DNA from 3 places in the Idiomarina sp. PL1-037 genome. Region 2 is predicted to be linked to each of the others. Evidence: predicted binding sites of a transcription regulator. Region 2 holds the regulator's gene; each other region holds the start of a gene.
The links. Region 2 encodes sigma-54, which starts transcription at its own class of promoters, with help from an activator protein. Its sites were predicted from a motif close to GTTGGCACGNNNNTNGNNT; they were not measured.
Positions count from the first base shown of each region.

Region 1 (6,595 bases), 500 kb from region 2:
CGATCCAGCAATTCTTGTGCTTCTTCGTGACCCAGCAACTGAGATGCATGATTGGTTACAATCTGACTTAAGTGCGTAGCGACTACGGTTGCCGCGTCAACCACGGTGTAACCCAGTGTTTGTGCATGTTCGCGCTGTTCTGGCCGGATCCAGACCGCATCCAGCCCAAAGGCCGGGTCTTTTGTCTTCTCACCCTCCAGCTCACCGAATACCTGCCCCGGGTTAATCGCCATCTCCCAGTCATGACGAATTTCAGCTTCACCCATGGTTACGCCCATAAGGGTAATGCGGTAACTGTTGGGGCCTAAATCGAGGTTGTCTCTGATATGAACAGCTGGCACGAGAAAACCAAATTCCTGAGACTGCTTCTTACGTACACCTTTAATGCGTGAAAGCAATTCACCGCCCTGCTGCTTATCCACCAATGGAATTAGGCGATAGCCAACTTCCAGACCAATAGTGTCTACATGGCGAACGTCGTCCCAGCTGAGCTCTTTTTGTTGCGCCTGCTGAACTTGCTGTTCCTGTTCTTTTTCAACCAGCTCGCCTTCTTCAGTCTTGGTTTTTTTAAGTTTAAAGTAAGCTGCGCCGGCTAACACGCCCGACATGCTTAAAAAGGCAAAGTGCGGCATACCGGGAATAACGCCCATAGCAAACAATACCGCGCTGGTAATGACCAAAACCTTTGGGTTATCGAGCAATTGCAGAACAACCGCATCGCCCATGTCCTGGCTGTTATTTTCACGAGTAATGATAATGGCAGTCGCAACTGACAGTAACAATGATGGAATTTGCGCAACCAGGCCGTCGCCAATGGTTAATAGCGTATAAACCTCAACAGCCTCATTGAATGTGAGTCCGTATTGGATCATACCAATGAGCAGCCCGCCGATAATGTTGATAAAGAGGATTAAAATACCGGCTATAGCATCGCCTTTTACGAACTTACTGGCACCGTCCATAGAGCCGTAGAAATCGGCCTCACGGGTTACATCGCTGCGTCGTGCTTTGGCTTCTTCCTGGTTGATTAGTCCCGCGTTAAGGTCAGCGTCAATCGCCATTTGTTTACCAGGCATGGCGTCAAGGGTGAAGCGAGCGGTTACTTCTGAAATACGACCGGCACCCTTAGTAATAACCACAAAGTTAATAATAACCAGAATGGCGAACACCACCAGACCAACAGTGTAGTTACCCCCTATGACCACGCTACCAAAGGCTTCAATAACAGAACCTGCAGCACCGGGCCCGTTATGTCCTTCTAATAAAACAATACGCGTAGAGGCAACGTTAAGGCTTAAGCGTAGTACCGTAGCAATAAGCAATACGGTAGGAAAGGCGGCGAAATCCAGCGGACGTTGGGTATAAACAGCCACCAGCATAACCACCAGTGACAAAGTAATTGAAAATGAAAAGAGAACATCCAGCACCACAGCCGGAATTGGCAAAACAATCATCGCCAGAATAGCCATAATGGCCAACGGCGTTCCAAAACCTTTGATAAGGTGCGCATTGTTTTGCGTGAAATTTCTTAAATTTACTAACTTTTCGGCACCGCTCGCCATACGTCTTCCTGTTGCGTCAAAAAGTTGAACCTGGGATGTTTTATTCAAGAATCGAGCCAGCTTTCATTTTATTCGGAGGTTATCTTACATTCGTTTCAGTTGGGGCTTACAGACAAAGCTTAAGCAGCTTCTATACTCGTTGCTCTTTTTCAAAATAATGTGTGTTTATGCGCGGTTACTCTCTTATCGAATTGGTCGTAGCATTGGCTGTTAGTGCGGTGCTTGGCGCTTCGGCCCTGCCAATATTTACTCAGCAGACAGAGTCTTTATTGCTTCAAAAAGAAGCTGGCCGCTGGCTGTCTTATTTGCAGTTGGTAAAAGCCAAGTCCATAGCAAATAAGGAATCTATTGAAGTCGACTTAGTCACATTCAGCAATGACTCAGAAGCCTCAGGTATTCAAACCGGATACACTTACAGTTCTTCCGCGTCGCTTACTTTTTATGGAGAGTCAGCTGCCGCGACACCGGGGCATATCAGGCTAATAGGCAAAAGCAGACAGGTAAAAGTCATCATCAGCAGTATCGGTCGTATTCGACTATGCCTAAGTGAGGGTAATTCACTTCCGGGAATCCCCTCATGTTAATGACTTCTGAGCGCGGCAGTAGCTTGGTAGAAGTTCTTATAGCCTCTGCTATTGGCGCGATAGTTGCTCTGGCGGCGCAGCAACAAATGCAATGGCAAACAGGAGTGCAACACCGCAAGCTAATGCAGGTCAATTTACTCTTAAGTGCTCAGTCAGTTGCAAATCAGTTTTTTGAAACCTTAAAAAATACAGCCGCAACGCAAATTTCGAACCCTCAGGGCAGTTGCTATTTGTTTCCTCAGCAAAACGGAGGCTCGGTTGGCTTTCGAGTCAGGAATGAACAACTACAGCATAACTCAATGACTCTCGACTGCGCCGGGTATGGCTGGCAGTCCCTTACCGATAAGTCTCAATTCAAAGTCACGCAATTTACTGCTGACTCTTACTCTCCGGAATCCGGTAGTGGGTTATCAAAACTCTTTATAGCTTTTACCGTTACCAGCAATGCACAGACACATGTTTTCAAACGAACAATCACTCCTCTGGTTAACTAAATGGAGCTTATTATGAACGCGAAAGGATTCGCTCTGATACTCACCTTAGTAACACTTATAAGTTTAAGCTCAGCCAGTTTAGCTGCACTGCTCTTCTACGCGCAAATGATAGAAGCTCAGCAACATCATCAGTGGCAACAGCTTTCTCAGCAACTTCAGAAAGACTTAGAAGCAGAGCGCGGGGCTTATGAACAGGCACAAGAATAAAGGCTTTTCTCTGGTTGAAGTTTTGGCCGGAGCTGCCCTGGTGGCGCTCTGGTCCGTGAGCAGTCTGCAGCTTTTACAAGCTGGGCTATCGGCGATTGATCATGCCCATACAAAAGCAAAGGCGGTGGAGGTTTTGATGACTTATTTAAGTGAGGCTCAACAAGCGTGGGCTAAAGGTAATAACCCAGAACTATCGAGGAAAGCCGGGCAACTTCATTTAACAGCAGAACTCACTTCTATTGACCAGTTTAACGCTACCAGCAAAGTCACAGTGTCCTGGGGAAAAGATAACGAACTGATCCAAACATTCTGGCTTTCCCGATAAACCGTCTAGCTCACCGGGTGCGGTCTTAGCTCCGGTGGAATTGAAAAGGTAATATTCTCTTCGCGGCCACTGAGTTCAACTGCGGTTTTGCCGCCCCATTCCTGCAGCTTAGCAATCACTTCTTTAACCAACACTTCCGGTGCAGAGGCCCCTGCCGTTACAGCCACCTTCTCGTGACCTTTTAACCAGGTTTTATCAATACAGCTGGCGTCATCAATTAGGTATGCCGGAGTTCCCATTTTCTCGGAAAGCTCTCGTAAGCGGTTTGAATTTGAACTGTTACGCGCTCCAACCACCAACATGACATCGGCATCACTGGCTAACTCACGAACTGCGTCCTGCCGGTTTTGGGTGGCGTAGCAGATATCATCTTTACGAGGACCATTAATATCAGGAAACTTCTGACGTAAGGCTTCAATAACATCGGCCGTGTCATCAACCGATAAGGTTGTCTGACTCATATAATGAAGGTTCTTCAAGTCTTTAACTTCAAGCTTATTCACGTCTTCAGGCGATTCAACTAAGTAGATACCACCATCGGCGTTCTTATACTGACCCATGGTGCCTTCAACTTCCGGATGTCCGGCATGACCAATGAGTACACATTCGTGCCCTTTGCGACTGGCACGGGTAACTTCCATATGGACTTTGGTCACCAATGGACAAGTGGCATCAAACACCCGAAGGCCGCGATCTTTGGCTTCTTGCCTTACCGCCTGAGAAACGCCATGAGCGCTAAAAATAACAATCTGGTCATCCGGCACTTCGTGCAATTCTTCTACAAAGACCGCACCGGCCTCGCGCAATTTACTGACAACGTATTTGTTGTGAACCACTTCGTGACGCACGTAAATTGGCGGCTCAAAGATTTCTAAAGCCCGCTCAACAATGGTAATAGCGCGATCAACTCCGGCACAAAAACCACGTGGGTTCGCCAACAAAATTTGCATCATTTCCTCCTGCGTTCAGCCTGATTCAGTAACCACTCACGGCTCAACGCTGATAATTTCTACTTCAAAAATCACTGTTTGTCCGGCCAACGGGTGATTAAAGTCGATGGTCACTGTTGGACCTTCAATTTTACGAACAATTCCCGGTAAATCAGTACCATCCGGTTGAGTAAAAGCCAGAATAGCGCCAACTTCCGGTTTGGTTTCGTCGCTAAACTTTGCCGAATCAACATAATAATAGTTGTCCGGGTTGGGTTCACCAAAAGCGTCTTTAGGCTCTAGCGTGAACTTGCGTTCCGCCCCTTCGCGCAACCCCACAAGGCACGCTTCAAAGTTTTCGGTCAAGTTGCCATCACCCATCCGAAACTTTGCGGGCTTACCTGACATTTTGGTGCTGTCTGCAACTGAATCATCGGACAACTTAATAGTGAAGTGCATCACCACTTCCCGTCCGTGCTCTATAGGTAAACGACTCAAATAAAACTCCTTACTGCCCTTGACCGTTCTCGGCTTTGTCCCGACGGTTATCAAAAAAAGCTTCCAATAACATGAGTGCGGCACCAATAGTAATAGCCATGTCGGCTACGTTAAAGGCCGGCCAGTGCCACCCCTGATAATGAACATCAAAAAAGTCGATGACATAACCATACATTAACCGGTCAGCTACGTTACCAATAGCCCCGGCCATAATCAGAGAAAAGGCTAAATTCTGGCGCCATAAACCCACCGGGTTGCGGCGCATCCAAATGAGCAGCACCACGCTGATAGCGATAGCAATGGCGGTAAAGAACCAACGCTGCCAACCGCCGCCGTCACTTAAAAAACTAAATGCGGCACCATAGTTATGTACATAGGTGAAGTTAAACAAGCCTTCAATAACAACTCGGCTTTCATAAAGCTCAAACTCACCCGCGACCCAAATCTTCGTAATTTGATCAATAACTACCAGCAACAACGTCAGCCACAAAAAGCGTAGCCCGGTTGCGCGGTTAGTCTGGTCAGCAAAATCAGGCAAAACGACGCTCCTCACCTTCACCTTCAATATTAGTCACACAACGCTGGCATAAATCGGCATGGCTTTCTAATGTGCCCACCTCTTTGCGATGGTGCCAGCAACGCTCACACTTCTTGTATTCAGATTTTGTCACACTAACGGCCAAAGCCATTTTCTCCGCTTTAACGGCGTCAGCAGGCGCGTCGCTAATAGAGGCCACTTGCGCTTCCGATGTCAGCAGTGCAAAGCGCAACTCTTCGCCTAAACGATTCAAGGCTGTCGCCAGTTTATCGTCAGCGTACAATGTGACTTCTGCCTGTAACGAACCACCGATAACATCATCTCGGCGTGACTGTTCCAGCGCCTGGTTAACGACATCACGAATTTCCAGTAACTGCATCCAAAACTCGTTTTCATCGTCTTTAACACCGGAAAATTCACCAAAACCCTGATACCAGCTTTCAGTAAAGACATACTGGCTGCGTTCGTTTGGCAACAAGTCCCAAATTTCCTGAGCGGTAAAGCTGCAAATTGGTGCCATCCAGCGCACTAATGCTTCGGCAATATGATACAGCGCCGTCTGACATGAACGCCGCGCTAACCCCTCCGATTTTGCGGTGTACTGGCGGTCTTTAATAATATCCAGGTAGAAGCTGCCCAGTTCAATAGAACAGAAGTGCATCAGCTTTTGCACCACACTGTGGAACTGGTAGTTATTGTAGGCTTCCAGCAGCTCTTGCTGTAAGTCAGCCGCACGGCCGACAATCCAGCGATCCAGTTCAACCATATTTTCTTTGGCAACCAAGTCGGTTTTAGGGTCAAAGCCGCTTAAGTTCGCCAGCAAAAAGCGCGACGTATTACGAATGCGACGATACGCATCCGCTGAACGCTTGAGAATTTCGTCAGAAACCGTCATTTCGCCGGAATAATCCGCTGACGCAACCCATAAGCGCAGAATGTCTCCGCCCAGCTTATTCATCACGTCCTGCGGAGCCACTACGTTCCCGATAGACTTAGACATCTTGCGGCCCTGTGCATCCACAGTAAAACCGTGCGTTAATACCTGGTGGTATGGCGCTTCCTCATACATTGCAACACCGGTAACCAGAGAGCTCTGGAACCAGCCGCGGTGCTGATCTGACCCTTCCAGATACAAATCGGCAGGCCAGCGCAAACCATCAAACTCACGCAATACGCAATGGTGCGTTACACCGGAGTCAAACCAGACGTCTAAAGTGTCGGTCACTTTACGGTATTTATCAGCTTCATCGCCTAATAAAGTTTCAGGCTCTAAGTCAAACCAGGCCTGAACACCGCCTTTTTCAATTAACTGAGCCACTTTTTCCATTAGCTCCAGCGTGTTCGGGTGAAGCTCATCCGTTTCGCGGTTGACGAAAATGGCAATGGGGTTACCCCAGGTACGCTGACGAGAAATACACCAGTCAGGGCGCCCTTCTACCATAGATTCAATGCGGCTTT
Region 1 covers NZ_CP139873.1:937,740-944,334, reverse strand. The annotation lists gene flhA (flagellar biosynthesis protein FlhA) at 1-1,562, opposite strand, end outside; gene U0358_RS04275 (prepilin-type N-terminal cleavage/methylation domain-containing protein) at 1,730-2,146, shown strand; gene U0358_RS04270 (prepilin-type N-terminal cleavage/methylation domain-containing protein) at 2,140-2,640, shown strand; gene U0358_RS04265 (Type II secretion pathway-like protein) at 2,653-2,847, shown strand; gene U0358_RS04260 (PulJ/GspJ family protein) at 2,828-3,172, shown strand; gene ispH (4-hydroxy-3-methylbut-2-enyl diphosphate reductase) at 3,178-4,122, opposite strand; gene fkpB (FKBP-type peptidyl-prolyl cis-trans isomerase) at 4,159-4,599, opposite strand; gene lspA (signal peptidase II) at 4,610-5,137, opposite strand; gene ileS (isoleucine--tRNA ligase) at 5,130-6,595, opposite strand, start outside.
Region 1: a site for sigma-54 is predicted at 1,605-1,623, ahead of flhA (flagellar biosynthesis protein FlhA). Genes of this name have one in related genera too.

Region 2 (6,595 bases):
CTTAAAACCAAAAGACTGAAACACTATAATCAGCTTTTTATCCGCTCGTCCCAGCACCCGCTCAGTGACCTGTTCACTTAATTGGTGCAGAGATAAATCGCTGCTGTCGAGGCGCCAGGTTGCTCTCTCCATAATGGGTTCAAGCATTTTATGTTCGGCCTGAAGCGCTTCAAGCAGAGGCAGTTCTTTTTGCGATAACGGATGCAGGCGACGAGTCTCGCCAAAACGCTTTAGCAAGGTATTGTCGTCAGAGTCAATAAACAGAATTTCCGGTTCAACGCCTTTGGGCAAAAAGCTCAGAGAATCCAGTAATTCTTCAGAATGCTCTGGTAAATTGCGGACATCAATGCTGATGGCTATTTTTTGATATTGCTCGATGACTGCATGCACCAGCGTTGGCAACAGGCTTATGGGTAAATTATCAACGCAATAAAAGCCTAAGTCTTCCAGTACGCGCAGAGCAATTGTCTTACCTGATCCGGAACGACCACTAACAATGATCAGTTGCATGGCGACTGTTCACCTTCGCCCACAAATAATTGATATAACGCTTTGTCAGAATCTGCATGGCGCAGTGCGCGGGTGCAGTCTTTGTCATTCATTCTTCTGGCCACAGTGGCCAATGTTTGTAAATGGTTCTCGTGCTCTGACTCCGGCACCAGAAGCGCGAAGATAATATCGACAGGCTGGTTGTCAATAGAATCGAACTCGATAGGTTCGTCTAGGGTCAATAATACCGCCACCGGATGATTTGCATTAGGTAAACGGCCATGAGGAATTGCGATACCTAAGCCAATTCCCGTACTGCCTAAACGTTCACGGTTTAACAGGCTCTCAAAAATGTCATGACGGGTAATGCCAGACAGCTTAGGGGCTACGATTTGACTAATGGTTTCAAGTAGTCTTTTTTTACTTGCGCCCTCGACTGCACACTTGGTGCAGTCGGCGCTTAACAATTCACTCAGTTGCATGGATTAATGTTGTTTCATTTTCTCTTTGTGTTTAATCACCTGACGGTCCAGTTTATTAATTAAACCGTCGATGGCCGCGTACATATCTTCGTGCTTTGAATCGGCGAAAAGCTCACCGCCATTCACGTGCAGCGTAGCTTCCGCTTTTTGAATCGTTTTTTCAACGTTTAGGATGACGTGAACATTCGTTATATGGTCAAAATGTCTTTCCAGCTTGGCAAATTTTGTGTCCACGTAGTCACGCAGAGCTTCGGTAATATCGATGTGATGACCGGTCAAATTAATTTGCATAACGTCTTCCTTCTGCAGTTAACAAAGTTATAAAAGACTTTTGCGTTGGCTCGATGATGGAATGTTCAACGATTCCCGATACTTCGCAATTGTCCTTCTTGCTACTTGGATACCCTGTTCGGCTATCAGTTCAGCAATCTTACTGTCGCTTAATGGTTTACTGCGATTTTCAGCAGCGACCATCTTCTTAATTAAAGCACGTATTGCCGTGCTTGAACACTCACCACCGCCCTCTGTACTGACATGGCTTGAGAAAAAATATTTCAACTCAAATACACCACTTGGGCAGTGTAAGTATTTTTGTGTCGTTACGCGTGAAATCGTACTTTCATGCATATCGACAGTTTCAGCAACATCGTTCAGTACCATGGGCTTCATAGCCTCTTCACCATGCTCAAAAAAGCCTTGCTGGCGCTGTACTATGCAATTAGCCACCTTCAGCAGCGTATCATTCCTGCTCTCCAGGCTTTTTATGAACCAGCGAGCTTCTTGCGTATGGTTCTTTATGTACTGGCTGTCGGCTACTGACTTTGCCGCTTTACTTAAGGCGGCGTATTCTTCGTTCACTTTTAATTTAGGTACGCTGTCGGGGTTTAATTCGACCATCCAGCGACCATTTTTTTTAGTAACGGCCACGTCAGGAATAACATATTCAACAGGTTGCTGTGCAACTTGCTCGCCCGGATGCGGATGCAATTGTTGAATTAATCGCATAGTCTGGCGTAAATCGTCTTCCGATAACTTCAGTTTACGCTGAATAGTGCGAAAATCGCGACTGCCGAGTAAGTCCATATGTTCAGTCACTAAGCATAAAGCAACCTGCTTGTATTCAGTGTCGTCGCTCAGTTGCCGCAATTGAATGGCAAGGCACTCACTGACACTGCGAGCGCCGACACCAATTGGATCAAAATGCTGAATACGCTTTAGCACCATGCAAACTTCTTCTGCTTCTACTTCGGGCAGACGCACGGCTTCAATAATTTCATCAACATCGACCATTAGGTAGCCGTTGTCGTCTATGGCCTCGATAATGGCTTCCGCTATGGCGGTGTCTTCTTCTGAGAAATGAGAAAGTTGCATCTGCCAGAGTAGGTGATCCTGCAGAGATTCGCTGGTAGAGCCCTGGTAGACTTCAAAATCGCCGTCAAAGGATTTACCAGAGGAGGCTGCGCCGTTGGCAGGGGTATGACTGGAGTAGGTGTCGTCCCAACTGCTGTCGACCGGCAGTTCGTCAGGCATCTCCTGAGTTTTTATAACGTCGGATGTTTCCCGCTGACTGTCGTCCCTTTCCTCAATGTTGCGGGTTTCAGACTGGTCGGCGTCGTTACTTGTTTCACCTTCAACCTCCAGCAATGGATTACTGTCTAACGCATCCTGAATTTCTGACTGAAGATCGAGCGAGGAAAGCTGCAGCAGGCGGATAGCCTGTTGAAGTTGTGGCGTCATGGTCAGCTGCTGACCAATTTTTAGCTGCAGACTTTGCTTCATAATGACTGTCCCGGTATCACGTTATAGGGTGAACTGCTCACCGAGGTAAACGTCTCTAACCTGTTGATTCGATAATATACTTTCCGCATCGCCGCTTGCAATAAGCTCGCCATGACTGACAATATAAGCGTGTTCACAAACAGACAATGTTTCGCGAACATTGTGGTCAGTAATCAGTACACCAATACCACGTTGTTTCAAATGTTCAACAATCTTTTTAATATCAATAACCGAAATGGGATCCACCCCGGCAAAAGGCTCATCCAGCAAAATAAATGTAGGTTCCGCTGCCAGGGCACGGGCAATTTCGACCCGACGGCGTTCACCACCTGACAGGCTCATGCCCTGACTGTTTGCTATGTGCCCAATATGAAACTCTTCGAGCAAAGCATCAAGTTGCTCTTCACGTTCGTTGGTTGATAGTTCTTTACGAGTTTCCAGAATAGCCATCAGATTATCGCGCACGGTTAACTTCCGAAAAATGGAAGCCTCCTGCGGCAAATAGCCAATACCTCTGCGTGCCCGCTCATGCATTGGCAGCAAGGTAAGGTCATTGTCGTCCAGTAAAATTTGACCTTTATCGCTATTAACCAAACCGACAATCATATAGAAGGTTGTGGTTTTGCCTGCGCCGTTGGGGCCCAGCAAACCAATAATCTGTCCTTGACTGACTTCCAGACTGACGTCTTTGACGACTTGTCGGCTTTTGTAGCTTTTGGCTAAATGTTTGACTCGTAAAGTTGCCATATTAAGGATTCTCGTTATTTTTTTCGTCGGTGTCAGTTTTTGGTTTTGGCGTGAAAATAGTGATAACACGGCTGTCTTCTTCGCCTGAGCTGCTTGCCGTTACCGTTTGCTTATCCAAATCATAGGTAATTAAACTGCCGCTGGAGCTACTGCTGCCTTGAGATATGCGTGCGTCGCCTTTCAGTTCCAGTCGTTGTTCCGACTGAAAGTAGGTTATTTTTTTCGCTTCTGCGTTAATTTCATTGCCATCTTCCAGCGTCTGGCTGTAAGTCGCAGGAGTACCTTCTGCAATAAAAATGTCTGCTTGTTTGGCGCTCTCGCTGGCGGACGCTTCTAATCTGTCTGCGCGAATTAATAGGCTGCCCTGGCGAATAATAACGTTATCCGTCAAAACCAGACGATTATTTTTAATATCAAGCTCTTCTTTACTCGACTCTACTTCCATTGGCTGACTAAAGTCAGACTTACCCTGAGCCATAACCGCTGACGGTATTAAGGCAACCAGGATGAGTTTACTCAGCAGGCTGGAAAATCGTTTTAACATGTCTTTTTAGCTCCATTCGTTCAGCTTTCAGGTCCGCAGTCATGCCGTTACCCCGAATTAATAGTCGGGGTCCGTGAATGCTTACCGGATGTTCAGTGCTCATTGACTCACTTTTCAAATCAATAATCAGGTACTCGGTTAACACTTGTTTGATGCGAGTATCCGGCTCTAAAGCAAGGATTTCAACATCGTGCTCCAAAATCAGGGTTTGGTCGTCGTAGAAAGTCCCTTGCTCGGCACTGACCTCCCAAAGCTCTTCGCCTTGCTCAGAAAATACCGTGTAAACCGGGTGTTTAAGTTCGGTCAGACCAATTTGGTTATAGTGAGACATCTTCTCAGATTTGATCTTGTGAGCCAGTAAACCGTCACTTTCGAAAATACGCGTTTCCAGACCAAAAGCGGTAAAGTCGGGCTGCATCGTACGTGTTGTAGCCGTGTTGCTACCGTCAGCGTCATCGCTAAAAGGGCGCCAGACAAGCAATAGTCCGGCACCGAATAATAAAATGAGAATGACAGTAACGCGTTGACTCACACACTGGCTCCTGTCGCCAGGTGCAGTTGCCCTTGACTGAGCATGATTAAATCACAGATTTCGCGCACGGCACCATGTCCGCCATGACAACGTGAAATATAATCGGCCTGCTGTTGCACCGATGCGTGAGCGTCCTGGACTGCAATACCCAGACCCGCAGCTTTAATTAAAGCTAAATCGGGAGTGTCGTCGCCAACATAAGCCACTTGCGCTGCGCTAAGGCCTAACTTTGTCAGTAGCTCATCGAAAGCGGCTGTTTTATCGTTCTGTCCCTGATAAATAAAGCCAACATCTAAGTGCTCCATGCGATGTTCAACAATGCGTGAGGTCCGCCCGGTAATGACCGCTGTTTCGACTCCTGATTTTTTCAGTGCTTTCATGCCAAAGCCATCCCGGGTGTGAAACGCTTTCAGTTCCTCACCATCGTTACCTAAATAAATGCGGCCGTCGGAGAACACTCCGTCCACGTCCAGCACTAGCAGCTTTATCTCGGAAAAGCGTTTAAACAGGCTTTTTTCAATGTCGCCGTACCAGGTGTTAATACATTCCATTAGAGCACTCCTGCCTGCAGTAAATCATGCATGTTCATTGCGCCACAAGGCTGCCCATCTTCGTTAGTAATAATGAGCCCATTTATTTTTCGGTCCTGCATGAGTTTTAATGCCTCAGCGGCCAGCATATCCTCGTTCGCAGTAATACAGGAGCGGGTCATAACTTCTGCTATCGGAGTCTTATGAACATCGATTCGGTTATCCAGAATGCGACGTAAGTCACCGTCTGTAAAAATGCCGGCAAGGCGCTGGTTTTCATCAACTATCGCGGTCATGCCCAGCCCTTTACGCGACATTTCCAGTAAGGCATCACTAATAATAGCGTCGGCCGGTATAGTCGGAACACGCTCGCCAGTGTGCATAACGTCATGTAGCCGCAGTAACAGGCGTTTACCCAGCGAGCCGCCGGGGTGTGATAGCGCAAAATCGTCGGCGGTAAAACCGCGGGCATTGAGCAGGGCAACCGCCATAGCATCGCCCATAACCAGCGTTGCTGTTGTAGAAGCCGTGGGTGCTAACCCAAGCGGACAGGCCTCTTGTTCAACTGCGATACAAACATGAGTATCAGCCAGCCGGGCTAGAGTAGAGCCGGGCTTGCCGGTCATTGAAATTAACGGTACGCCCAGACGCTTAATGACCGGAATAATGTTCAGCACTTCGGCTGTTTCGCCACTGTTCGATATCGCAATGACCACATCTTGAGCCGCAACCATGCCTAAGTCTCCATGGCTGGCTTCGCCCGGATGTACGAAAAATGCTGGTGTGCCGGTTGAGGCAAGTGTGGCTGCTATTTTTCCACCAATATGGCCGGATTTCCCCATGCCGGTGACAATAACGCGGCCTTTGCAGTTAAACAGGGTTTGGCAGGCGGCATCGAAATTCTCATCCAAATATTGATACAGACCTTCAATCGCCTTTTTTTCGATATCCAGTACTTGCTCGCCCAGTAGCCGAAAGTTCTGGGTGACTTGTTTCATTGTCATGCCTCTGGCGTTGCACTTTTGCCCTGTATAATACGTCATTCGGTACAACTCTGCCTACCGTACGCAAGTAAATCTTGTATTTTATTACAAAAATAATTACTATACCAACCAGACGGTTGATAAAGTAAGTGCAGGCAATAGTGAATACACCATGGTAGAGAAAAAAGGCGCAGGGCGACCCAGTAACAGAGATGTCATTCTGGATGCCGCTGATCAGTTGGTTGCTGCAGAGGGGGCAGGGCATCTGACGTTTGACGCCTTGAGCCAGACGACCGGCATCAGCAAAGGTGGTTTGCTTTATCATTTCAAGAGCAAAGACTGTTTGCTGCAGGCTATGTTAAAACGCCGCGTTGAACGCTACGAGGCACTTCGTGAGCAATATCATCACCAGTTTGCTAATGACCCAAAAGGCGAATTAAAAAGTATTTTACTGGCAGCGCTTGATACGGACGCTGAATGCGCCCGGTTAGGCAGTGGCATGTTGGCGG
Region 2 covers NZ_CP139873.1:439,594-446,188, forward strand. The annotation lists gene rapZ (RNase adapter RapZ) at 1-510, opposite strand, end outside; gene ptsN (PTS IIA-like nitrogen regulatory protein PtsN) at 501-971, opposite strand; gene hpf (ribosome hibernation promoting factor) at 975-1,262, opposite strand; gene U0358_RS02090 (RNA polymerase factor sigma-54) at 1,290-2,750, opposite strand; gene lptB (LPS export ABC transporter ATP-binding protein) at 2,772-3,497, opposite strand; gene lptA (lipopolysaccharide transport periplasmic protein LptA) at 3,499-4,041, opposite strand; gene lptC (LPS export ABC transporter periplasmic protein LptC) at 4,010-4,573, opposite strand; gene kdsC (3-deoxy-manno-octulosonate-8-phosphatase KdsC) at 4,570-5,124, opposite strand; gene U0358_RS02115 (KpsF/GutQ family sugar-phosphate isomerase) at 5,124-6,101, opposite strand; gene U0358_RS02120 (TetR/AcrR family transcriptional regulator) at 6,259-6,595, shown strand, end outside.

Region 3 (6,595 bases), 920 kb from region 2:
GATCTGAGTAACTTCTCTCACTATCAGTTACTGATTAATACCGCCGACCGATCACTCACTAAATATTTGCAGAGCCGTGACGAAAAATCCCTGTCGTTACTGATTTGTTTTGGCTTATGCGAACAGCCTGAGCTCGCTTCTTTTGCTCGCCAAATATTTGAGCGCTACGCCTGCCCTATTTTAAAAGTTGAGCTGGAATTTAATGGCCGCTGGCACATTAACAAACTAACCTCAGGTGCACTGAACCAGTTAACGGACGAACAACAAAGCTTTTTTGGTAACTCACTGGATCATTTCAGTAAACGTGTGTGGCGCAAAGCGCGTATCCGCAAAGAATACCGTTTTGATTTGGCCATTTTGTATAACCCGGACGAGGCCATTCCAACCAGCGACAAAAAAGCGCTGGCACAATTTATTAAAGCCGCGAAAGAGGCCGACATTGAAGCTGAGCTGATTACCGCAAACGACTTCAACCGTTTGCTGGAGTTTGATGCGCTTTTTATACGGGAAACCACCCGCATTAACCACTATACCTACCACTTTGCAAAAAAAGCCGAAGCCAATGGTATGGTCGTTATTGATCACCCGGAATCCATTGTTAAGTGTGCCAATAAGGTGTTCTTAAAAGAGTTACTGGATAAACATAAGGTGGCGACACCAAAAACAGAACTCTTGTTGAGTCAGTCAGAAATTGATTACGAAGCAATAGGCGAGCGCCTGGGTTATCCGGTGGTGCTGAAGATTCCTGACGGCTCATTTTCTATTGGCGTGGAAAAAGCAGAAGACTTAGCCCAGTTTAAAAAAGTAGCAACGGAGCTTTTTAAGCAGTCCACTATACTGCTGGCGCAAGAGTACATGAGAACCGACTACGACTGGCGTATTGGTGTGCTGAATAACCGCCCCATCTATGCGTGTCAGTACTTTATGGCGCGTAACCATTGGCAAATTTATAATCACAGCGAATCGTCATCCCGTGGTAAAAGCGGTTCTTTTTCCACTTTAGGCGTGCATCAGGCTCCTAAAGATGTGGTGCGTCTGGCATTACAGGCAACTCGCTTAATTGGCGACGGCCTGTACGGTGTGGATATTAAGCAAACACCACAAGGCCCGGTAGTTATTGAAATTAACGACAACCCGTCAATTGAGTCTGGTGTGGAAGACAAACACTTAGGCTATGAGCTTTACCGGCTGATTATGGCTGATTTTGGACGACGCCTGGATGAATACTGAGTTTTGCATTGAGCGGGCAAACAAAAATGACCTTGAACAATTAATCTCTTTAGAGCGTGCGACTTTTAATTACAGCTGTATTAGCCGTCGCAGTTTTAAGCGGGTAATTGAGTCCAGCCACAATTACTGTTGGGTAGCACGTTCAGGTAACGACCTAGCCGGGTACGCTATTGCCTTTACCCGGCGTAACAGCAAAGTATGGCGCTTATACTCCATAGCCGTAGCTCAGAGTTTTCGTGGTTTAGGAGTAGGCAATCTGCTGATGAACAAGATACTGAGCGAAGCGAAGAGCGGTGGCGCTAATGCCATGTCGCTGGAAGTGAAAAGCGACAACAAGGCCGCAATTCACTGGTATCAAAGCTGTGGCTTCGAAACCATCGATATTCTGCCGGAATACTACGATGACGGCAGCGACGGTTTTAAGATGCGTTTTACTTTTTATCCGGGAAGTCAGTAAATACGCCCTCTACGCCAGCTTGTTTTAACCACTGGCGTAATTGCGCATGAGACTCCACACCTTTTGGTAAGTTATCGGCCCGCAGGGTATAAACATGAACATCCAGGCCTTTCTCTTCCGCAGACTTTAAAACGCTGTCCCATTCAGGCTCACCGTTCTCCGACACTCCGGTCAATACGTGGTTTACCCACAAGCCAATACCTTCAGCGTAGCTTTTTACTGACTCCAGCCCGGCGCCAGTGCGCATCGCACTGTAATCAATATCGGTTTCTCCCCAGTTATTGTCGCCCACCAGCTGAATTAACGGAAAGTCCCAGTTAAATTCACGTTTTAAGCGACGTAGCACTTCCGGGTCAAAAGACTGCAGATAAACCGGTGTCGGGCGTTTGTCGTGGTAGCCGTTGTGGGCTAAAACAGACATCACTGCCGCCGTCGCATCGTACCCTTGCTGCTGATACCAGCGCGGAGATTTGATCTCGACATAAATGCCTGTCGACATACTCCGGACGCGGTTCAGCTCCTGAATCAGTTTGATTTCCTCATCCAGTGTTTGTATCGGAAACTGAACGTCAGGGTGAGAAAACCGCTTAGGGTAAACCAGCTCATAATCTTTATGCCGGGCAACAATGGTTAGCTGCTTAAGTTCTTCCAAGGAAAAATCGACCACATAGTATTTGCCATCAGGCCGGTGTTTTTCCGGGAACACCTCCGACACATTCGTCACATGATCCAGAATTTCATCGTGCAGAACCACCGGAACACCATCGCGGCTCAGTTGCACGTCCTGCTCTATATAATCCGCTCCCAGACCATGAGCCATAACGGCGCTGGCCTGAGTGTGCTCGGGTAAATAACCGGATGCGCCACGATGCGCAATATCCAGGAACTGCGGAACTTTAAGGTCATGAAACGGTGCATCCGGCATCTCGTCCTGCGCCTGAACTGCGGTTGCTGATACCAATAAAAACAAACACCCGAAGATACGTTTAGTCATTGTTCCAGTTAACCTCTAATACCTTATCGCCTAGCTCGCGATAACGCTTCATTAATACGTCAATGGATTCCGGATCAGGGTTTAACCCGCGTCCGCGCAAATATTCCGGGTTGTACAGTTTACTTACTGAACGTTCACCTAAGTCACAGGAGAAGGTCACAATGCGGTGCCCCGGACCTTTTCGTAAAGCCGCAGCCAATGCGCCAGCAACGTTCAGAGCCGAGCTACTCCCCAGAACAATACCATCTTCGTCTCTGATATAACGTGACAGGGTCACTAAATCTTGATCGGGCAAATTGACCGCGTGATCAATGCGTGCCTGGCGGAAGTTATCGACTAACCGCATAATGCCGATGCCCTCGGTCATAGAGCCGCCATTCGACACATACTCGCCACTGCGTAAAAACTCATAAATACCGGAGCCATTCGGATCAACCACCCAAACATCCAGCCCCGGATTCTGTTCTTTTAAGAAACGTGAGTTACCGCCAATGGTGCCGCCGGTTCCGGCCACAGACACTAAAACGTCTATTTTTCCTTCGGTTTGCTCCCATATTTCGGGGCCGGTATGAAGGTAATGCGCACGAGCATTACTGGTGTTTTCAAACTGGTTAGCCCACCAGCAATCATCGCGTTCTTCCGCTAAACGCCGAGCGGTATGGTAAAAGTGGTTTTCATTTTTAAAGGGAACCGGGTCAACCGCCATCAGCTCACCACCATGCAAACGGATCATGCGCTCTTTTTCCGGTGTCTGGTCATTGGGCATAACCGCTAACATACGCAAGCCATAAGACTTTGCCACCACAGCCAGACCAATACCGGTGTTACCCGCGGTACCTTCAACCACCGTCATACCCGGCTTTAATTCGCCGCGTTCCATAGCGTCATCAATCAGTTGCTTAGCCGCCCGATCTTTAATGGAGCCGCCCGGATTCTGGAACTCGCATTTAATAAAAATATCGCATCCGGTTAAATCAGACAGCGACGGTATACGAAGTAAATCCGTCTGCCCGATAAGATCGCTCTGCCGCGCGCCAACTCTCATGCCACTGCACCTTTTATCATTCGCTACTGTAGGTAAATAGTATCTCCCCTGTACTCTTTTGGTTCAATAGCACTTTTGGTGCAGTGCACAAAAGGAGCGCACGTTTTTTGTGCAGAAAAATCACAAGAGGATTATTTATCAATAAATATCAGTAAGTTAAGTTATGGCACACTTCATGAATTAAAAGGGTTGCTTAACACTATTTTAATAAGGAAAGCACCATGAAAATGCTCGTTGCGTTAATCAAACCCTTCAAGCTGGAGGATGTGAAGCAAGCGCTGTTTGAAATTGGCTGCAAAGGCCTGACAGTGTCTGAAGTTCGTGGAGTAGGACGGCAAAAGGGGCATACCGAGCTGTACCGGGGCGCCGAATATCAAGTCGACTTCCTGCCCAAAATGAAAATTGAACTGGCTGTACCCGACGAAACCGTCGAACGTGCTCTGGAAGTGGTCATTGCCGCTGCTCATACCGGCAATATCGGCGACGGAAAAATATTCGTTATGCCGCTGGAGCAATGCGTTCGCATACGCACCGGCGAAACCGACCAAGACGCCCTTTAAGGAGCCCATCATGGAAGCACAAAACTTACAACAACTTACTTTCGCGGTAGACACCTTTTACTTACTCATATCCGGGGCGCTGGTTATGTGGATGGCAGCCGGATTTTCCATGCTAGAAGCAGGTTTGGTCAGAAGTAAAAACACCACCGAAATTCTGACCAAAAATATCGCGCTTTACGCCATTGCCTGTATTACCTATCTGGTTATCGGTTACTCCGTGATGTACCCCAATCCTTCAACCTCAGCTTACGCGGCTGACGCCAATTTCTTTTTCCAGATGGTGTTCGTTGCCACCGCTATGTCCATTGTTTCTGGTGCCGTTGCAGAGCGTATGAAACTCATGAGCTTTCTACTGTTCTGCGTTGTGCTCAGCGCCGTTATTTATCCAGTGCAGGGCTTATGGACCTGGGGCGGTGGAATGCTGACTGAATGGGGCTTTGTCGACTTTGCTGGTTCCAGTATTGTGCATTTAACCGGTGCATCAGCGGCGCTTGCCGCGGTTCTTTTACTGGGGCCGCGTTCCGGTAAATACCTGAGTGACGGCAGTATCAACGCGTTACCCGGCTCTAATATGCCACTGGCTGCACTGGGTACTTTTATTCTCTGGTTTGGCTGGTTTGGTTTTAACGGCGGCTCGCAGTTAGCGTTAAGCAGCGTTGACGATGCCAATGCCATAGCTCGAGCCATGGTAAACACGAATACCTCAGCCGCAGCTGGTACTGTCGCCACCCTGCTGTTTACTAAGTTGCTGTGGAAAAAAGCCGACTTAACCATGATTTTGAACGGTGCCTTAGCCGGGCTGGTAGCCATTACTGCGCAACCAGTCACGCCGGAACCCTGGCTTGCCGGCGTTATCGGCTTTATTGCGGGGCTTATTGTCGTGCTCTCCATTATTGGGCTGGATAAACTCCACATTGACGATCCGGTCGGTGCTATTTCGGTACACGGTGTGGTCGGTATTTTCGGTACTCTTGTGGTCCCGCTTAGCGATGACGGTGCCAGCTTTGTTATTCAGTTAGCCGGTGTCGGTACCATTTTCTGCTGGGTGTTTTTCAGTAGTCTTATTGTCTGGGCTATACTCAAGCTTGTACTGGGCATTCGTGTGACTAAAGAGCAGGAGTATATCGGTTTAGATCAAGTCGATTGCGGCGTCGAAGCCTACCCTGAGTTTACATCGAAAAAAGATGGGTAAAAGGCTCTTTATTGCCAGTTTCGCCCATTCTTGATAACGTTTTTAACCATCATTTTCCGGAATGGGCGAACAAATATGTCGACATCACGTGAGTATGTTGAAGAGCTTTTATCGAAAGCAGATATCCGAATTAACGGTGACAGGGCCTGGGACATGCAGGTTCACGATGAAACCGTATATGATCAGGCACTGTCGCGCGGTAACCTCGGCCTGGGTGAATCCTATATGGCTCGTTTGTGGGACGCCGAATCACTTGACCAATTTTTCTTCAAATTACTGCGCTCCGGCATTCAGGATGAAGTTAACCCCGCCCGCCTTATTTTCCATTCTTTAAAAAGCCGAGTTTTCAACTTACAAAGTAAATCCAAGGCCTGGGAGGTTGGTCAGCATCATTATGACATGGGCAATGACCTTTATCAGTCGATGCTCGATGAGCGCATGGTGTACACCTGTGGTTACTGGGAAAAAGCCAAAGACGTTGATGAAGCACAACGACACAAACTTGAACTGTGCTGCAAAAAGCTGGGACTGAAGCCTGGCATGCGTGTTCTTGATATTGGTTGTGGCTGGGGCAGCTTCATGCAGTATGCCGCTGAAAACTATGGTGTCGAATGTGTTGGTGTCACTATCTCTAAAGAGCAGGTCGCCCTTGGCAAGGAGCGCTGCAAAGGCCTGCCGGTAGAATTCCGGCTACAAGACTACCGCGAGCTGGACGAGCAGTTCGACCGCGTTATCAGCTTAGGAATGTTTGAGCATGTCGGTCAGAAAAACTACGACGACTATATGGATGTAGCCCTGCGCTGCACCAAAGAAGACGGCCTGTTCCTGCTGCACACTATTGGTAAAAATGTCAGTGACACCGCCGCAGACCCGTGGATAAGCAAGTACATTTTCCCGAATGGAGAAATTCCGTCTATTACGCAAATTGGCACAGCATTGGAAGAAAAGTTTGTCTGCGAAGACTTACACAACTTTGGTGCCGACTACGATAAAACCTTAATGGCCTGGTTTAAGAATTTCGATGACGCCTGGCCGTCTATTAAGTCACAGTTTGATGACGAATTTTACCGTATGTGGAAATACTATTTACTGTCCTGCGCGGGTGCGTTCCGTGCGC
Region 3 covers NZ_CP139873.1:2,320,728-2,327,322, forward strand. The annotation lists gene U0358_RS10975 (RimK family ATP-grasp domain-containing protein) at 1-1,230, shown strand, start outside; gene U0358_RS10980 (GNAT family N-acetyltransferase) at 1,220-1,687, shown strand; gene glpQ (glycerophosphodiester phosphodiesterase) at 1,662-2,681, opposite strand; gene U0358_RS10990 (cysteine synthase A) at 2,674-3,726, opposite strand; gene U0358_RS10995 (P-II family nitrogen regulator) at 3,948-4,286, shown strand; gene U0358_RS11000 (ammonium transporter AmtB) at 4,297-5,478, shown strand; gene cfa (cyclopropane fatty acyl phospholipid synthase) at 5,554-6,595, shown strand, end outside.
Region 3: a site for sigma-54 is predicted at 3,889-3,907, ahead of U0358_RS10995 (P-II family nitrogen regulator). Genes of this name have one in related genera too.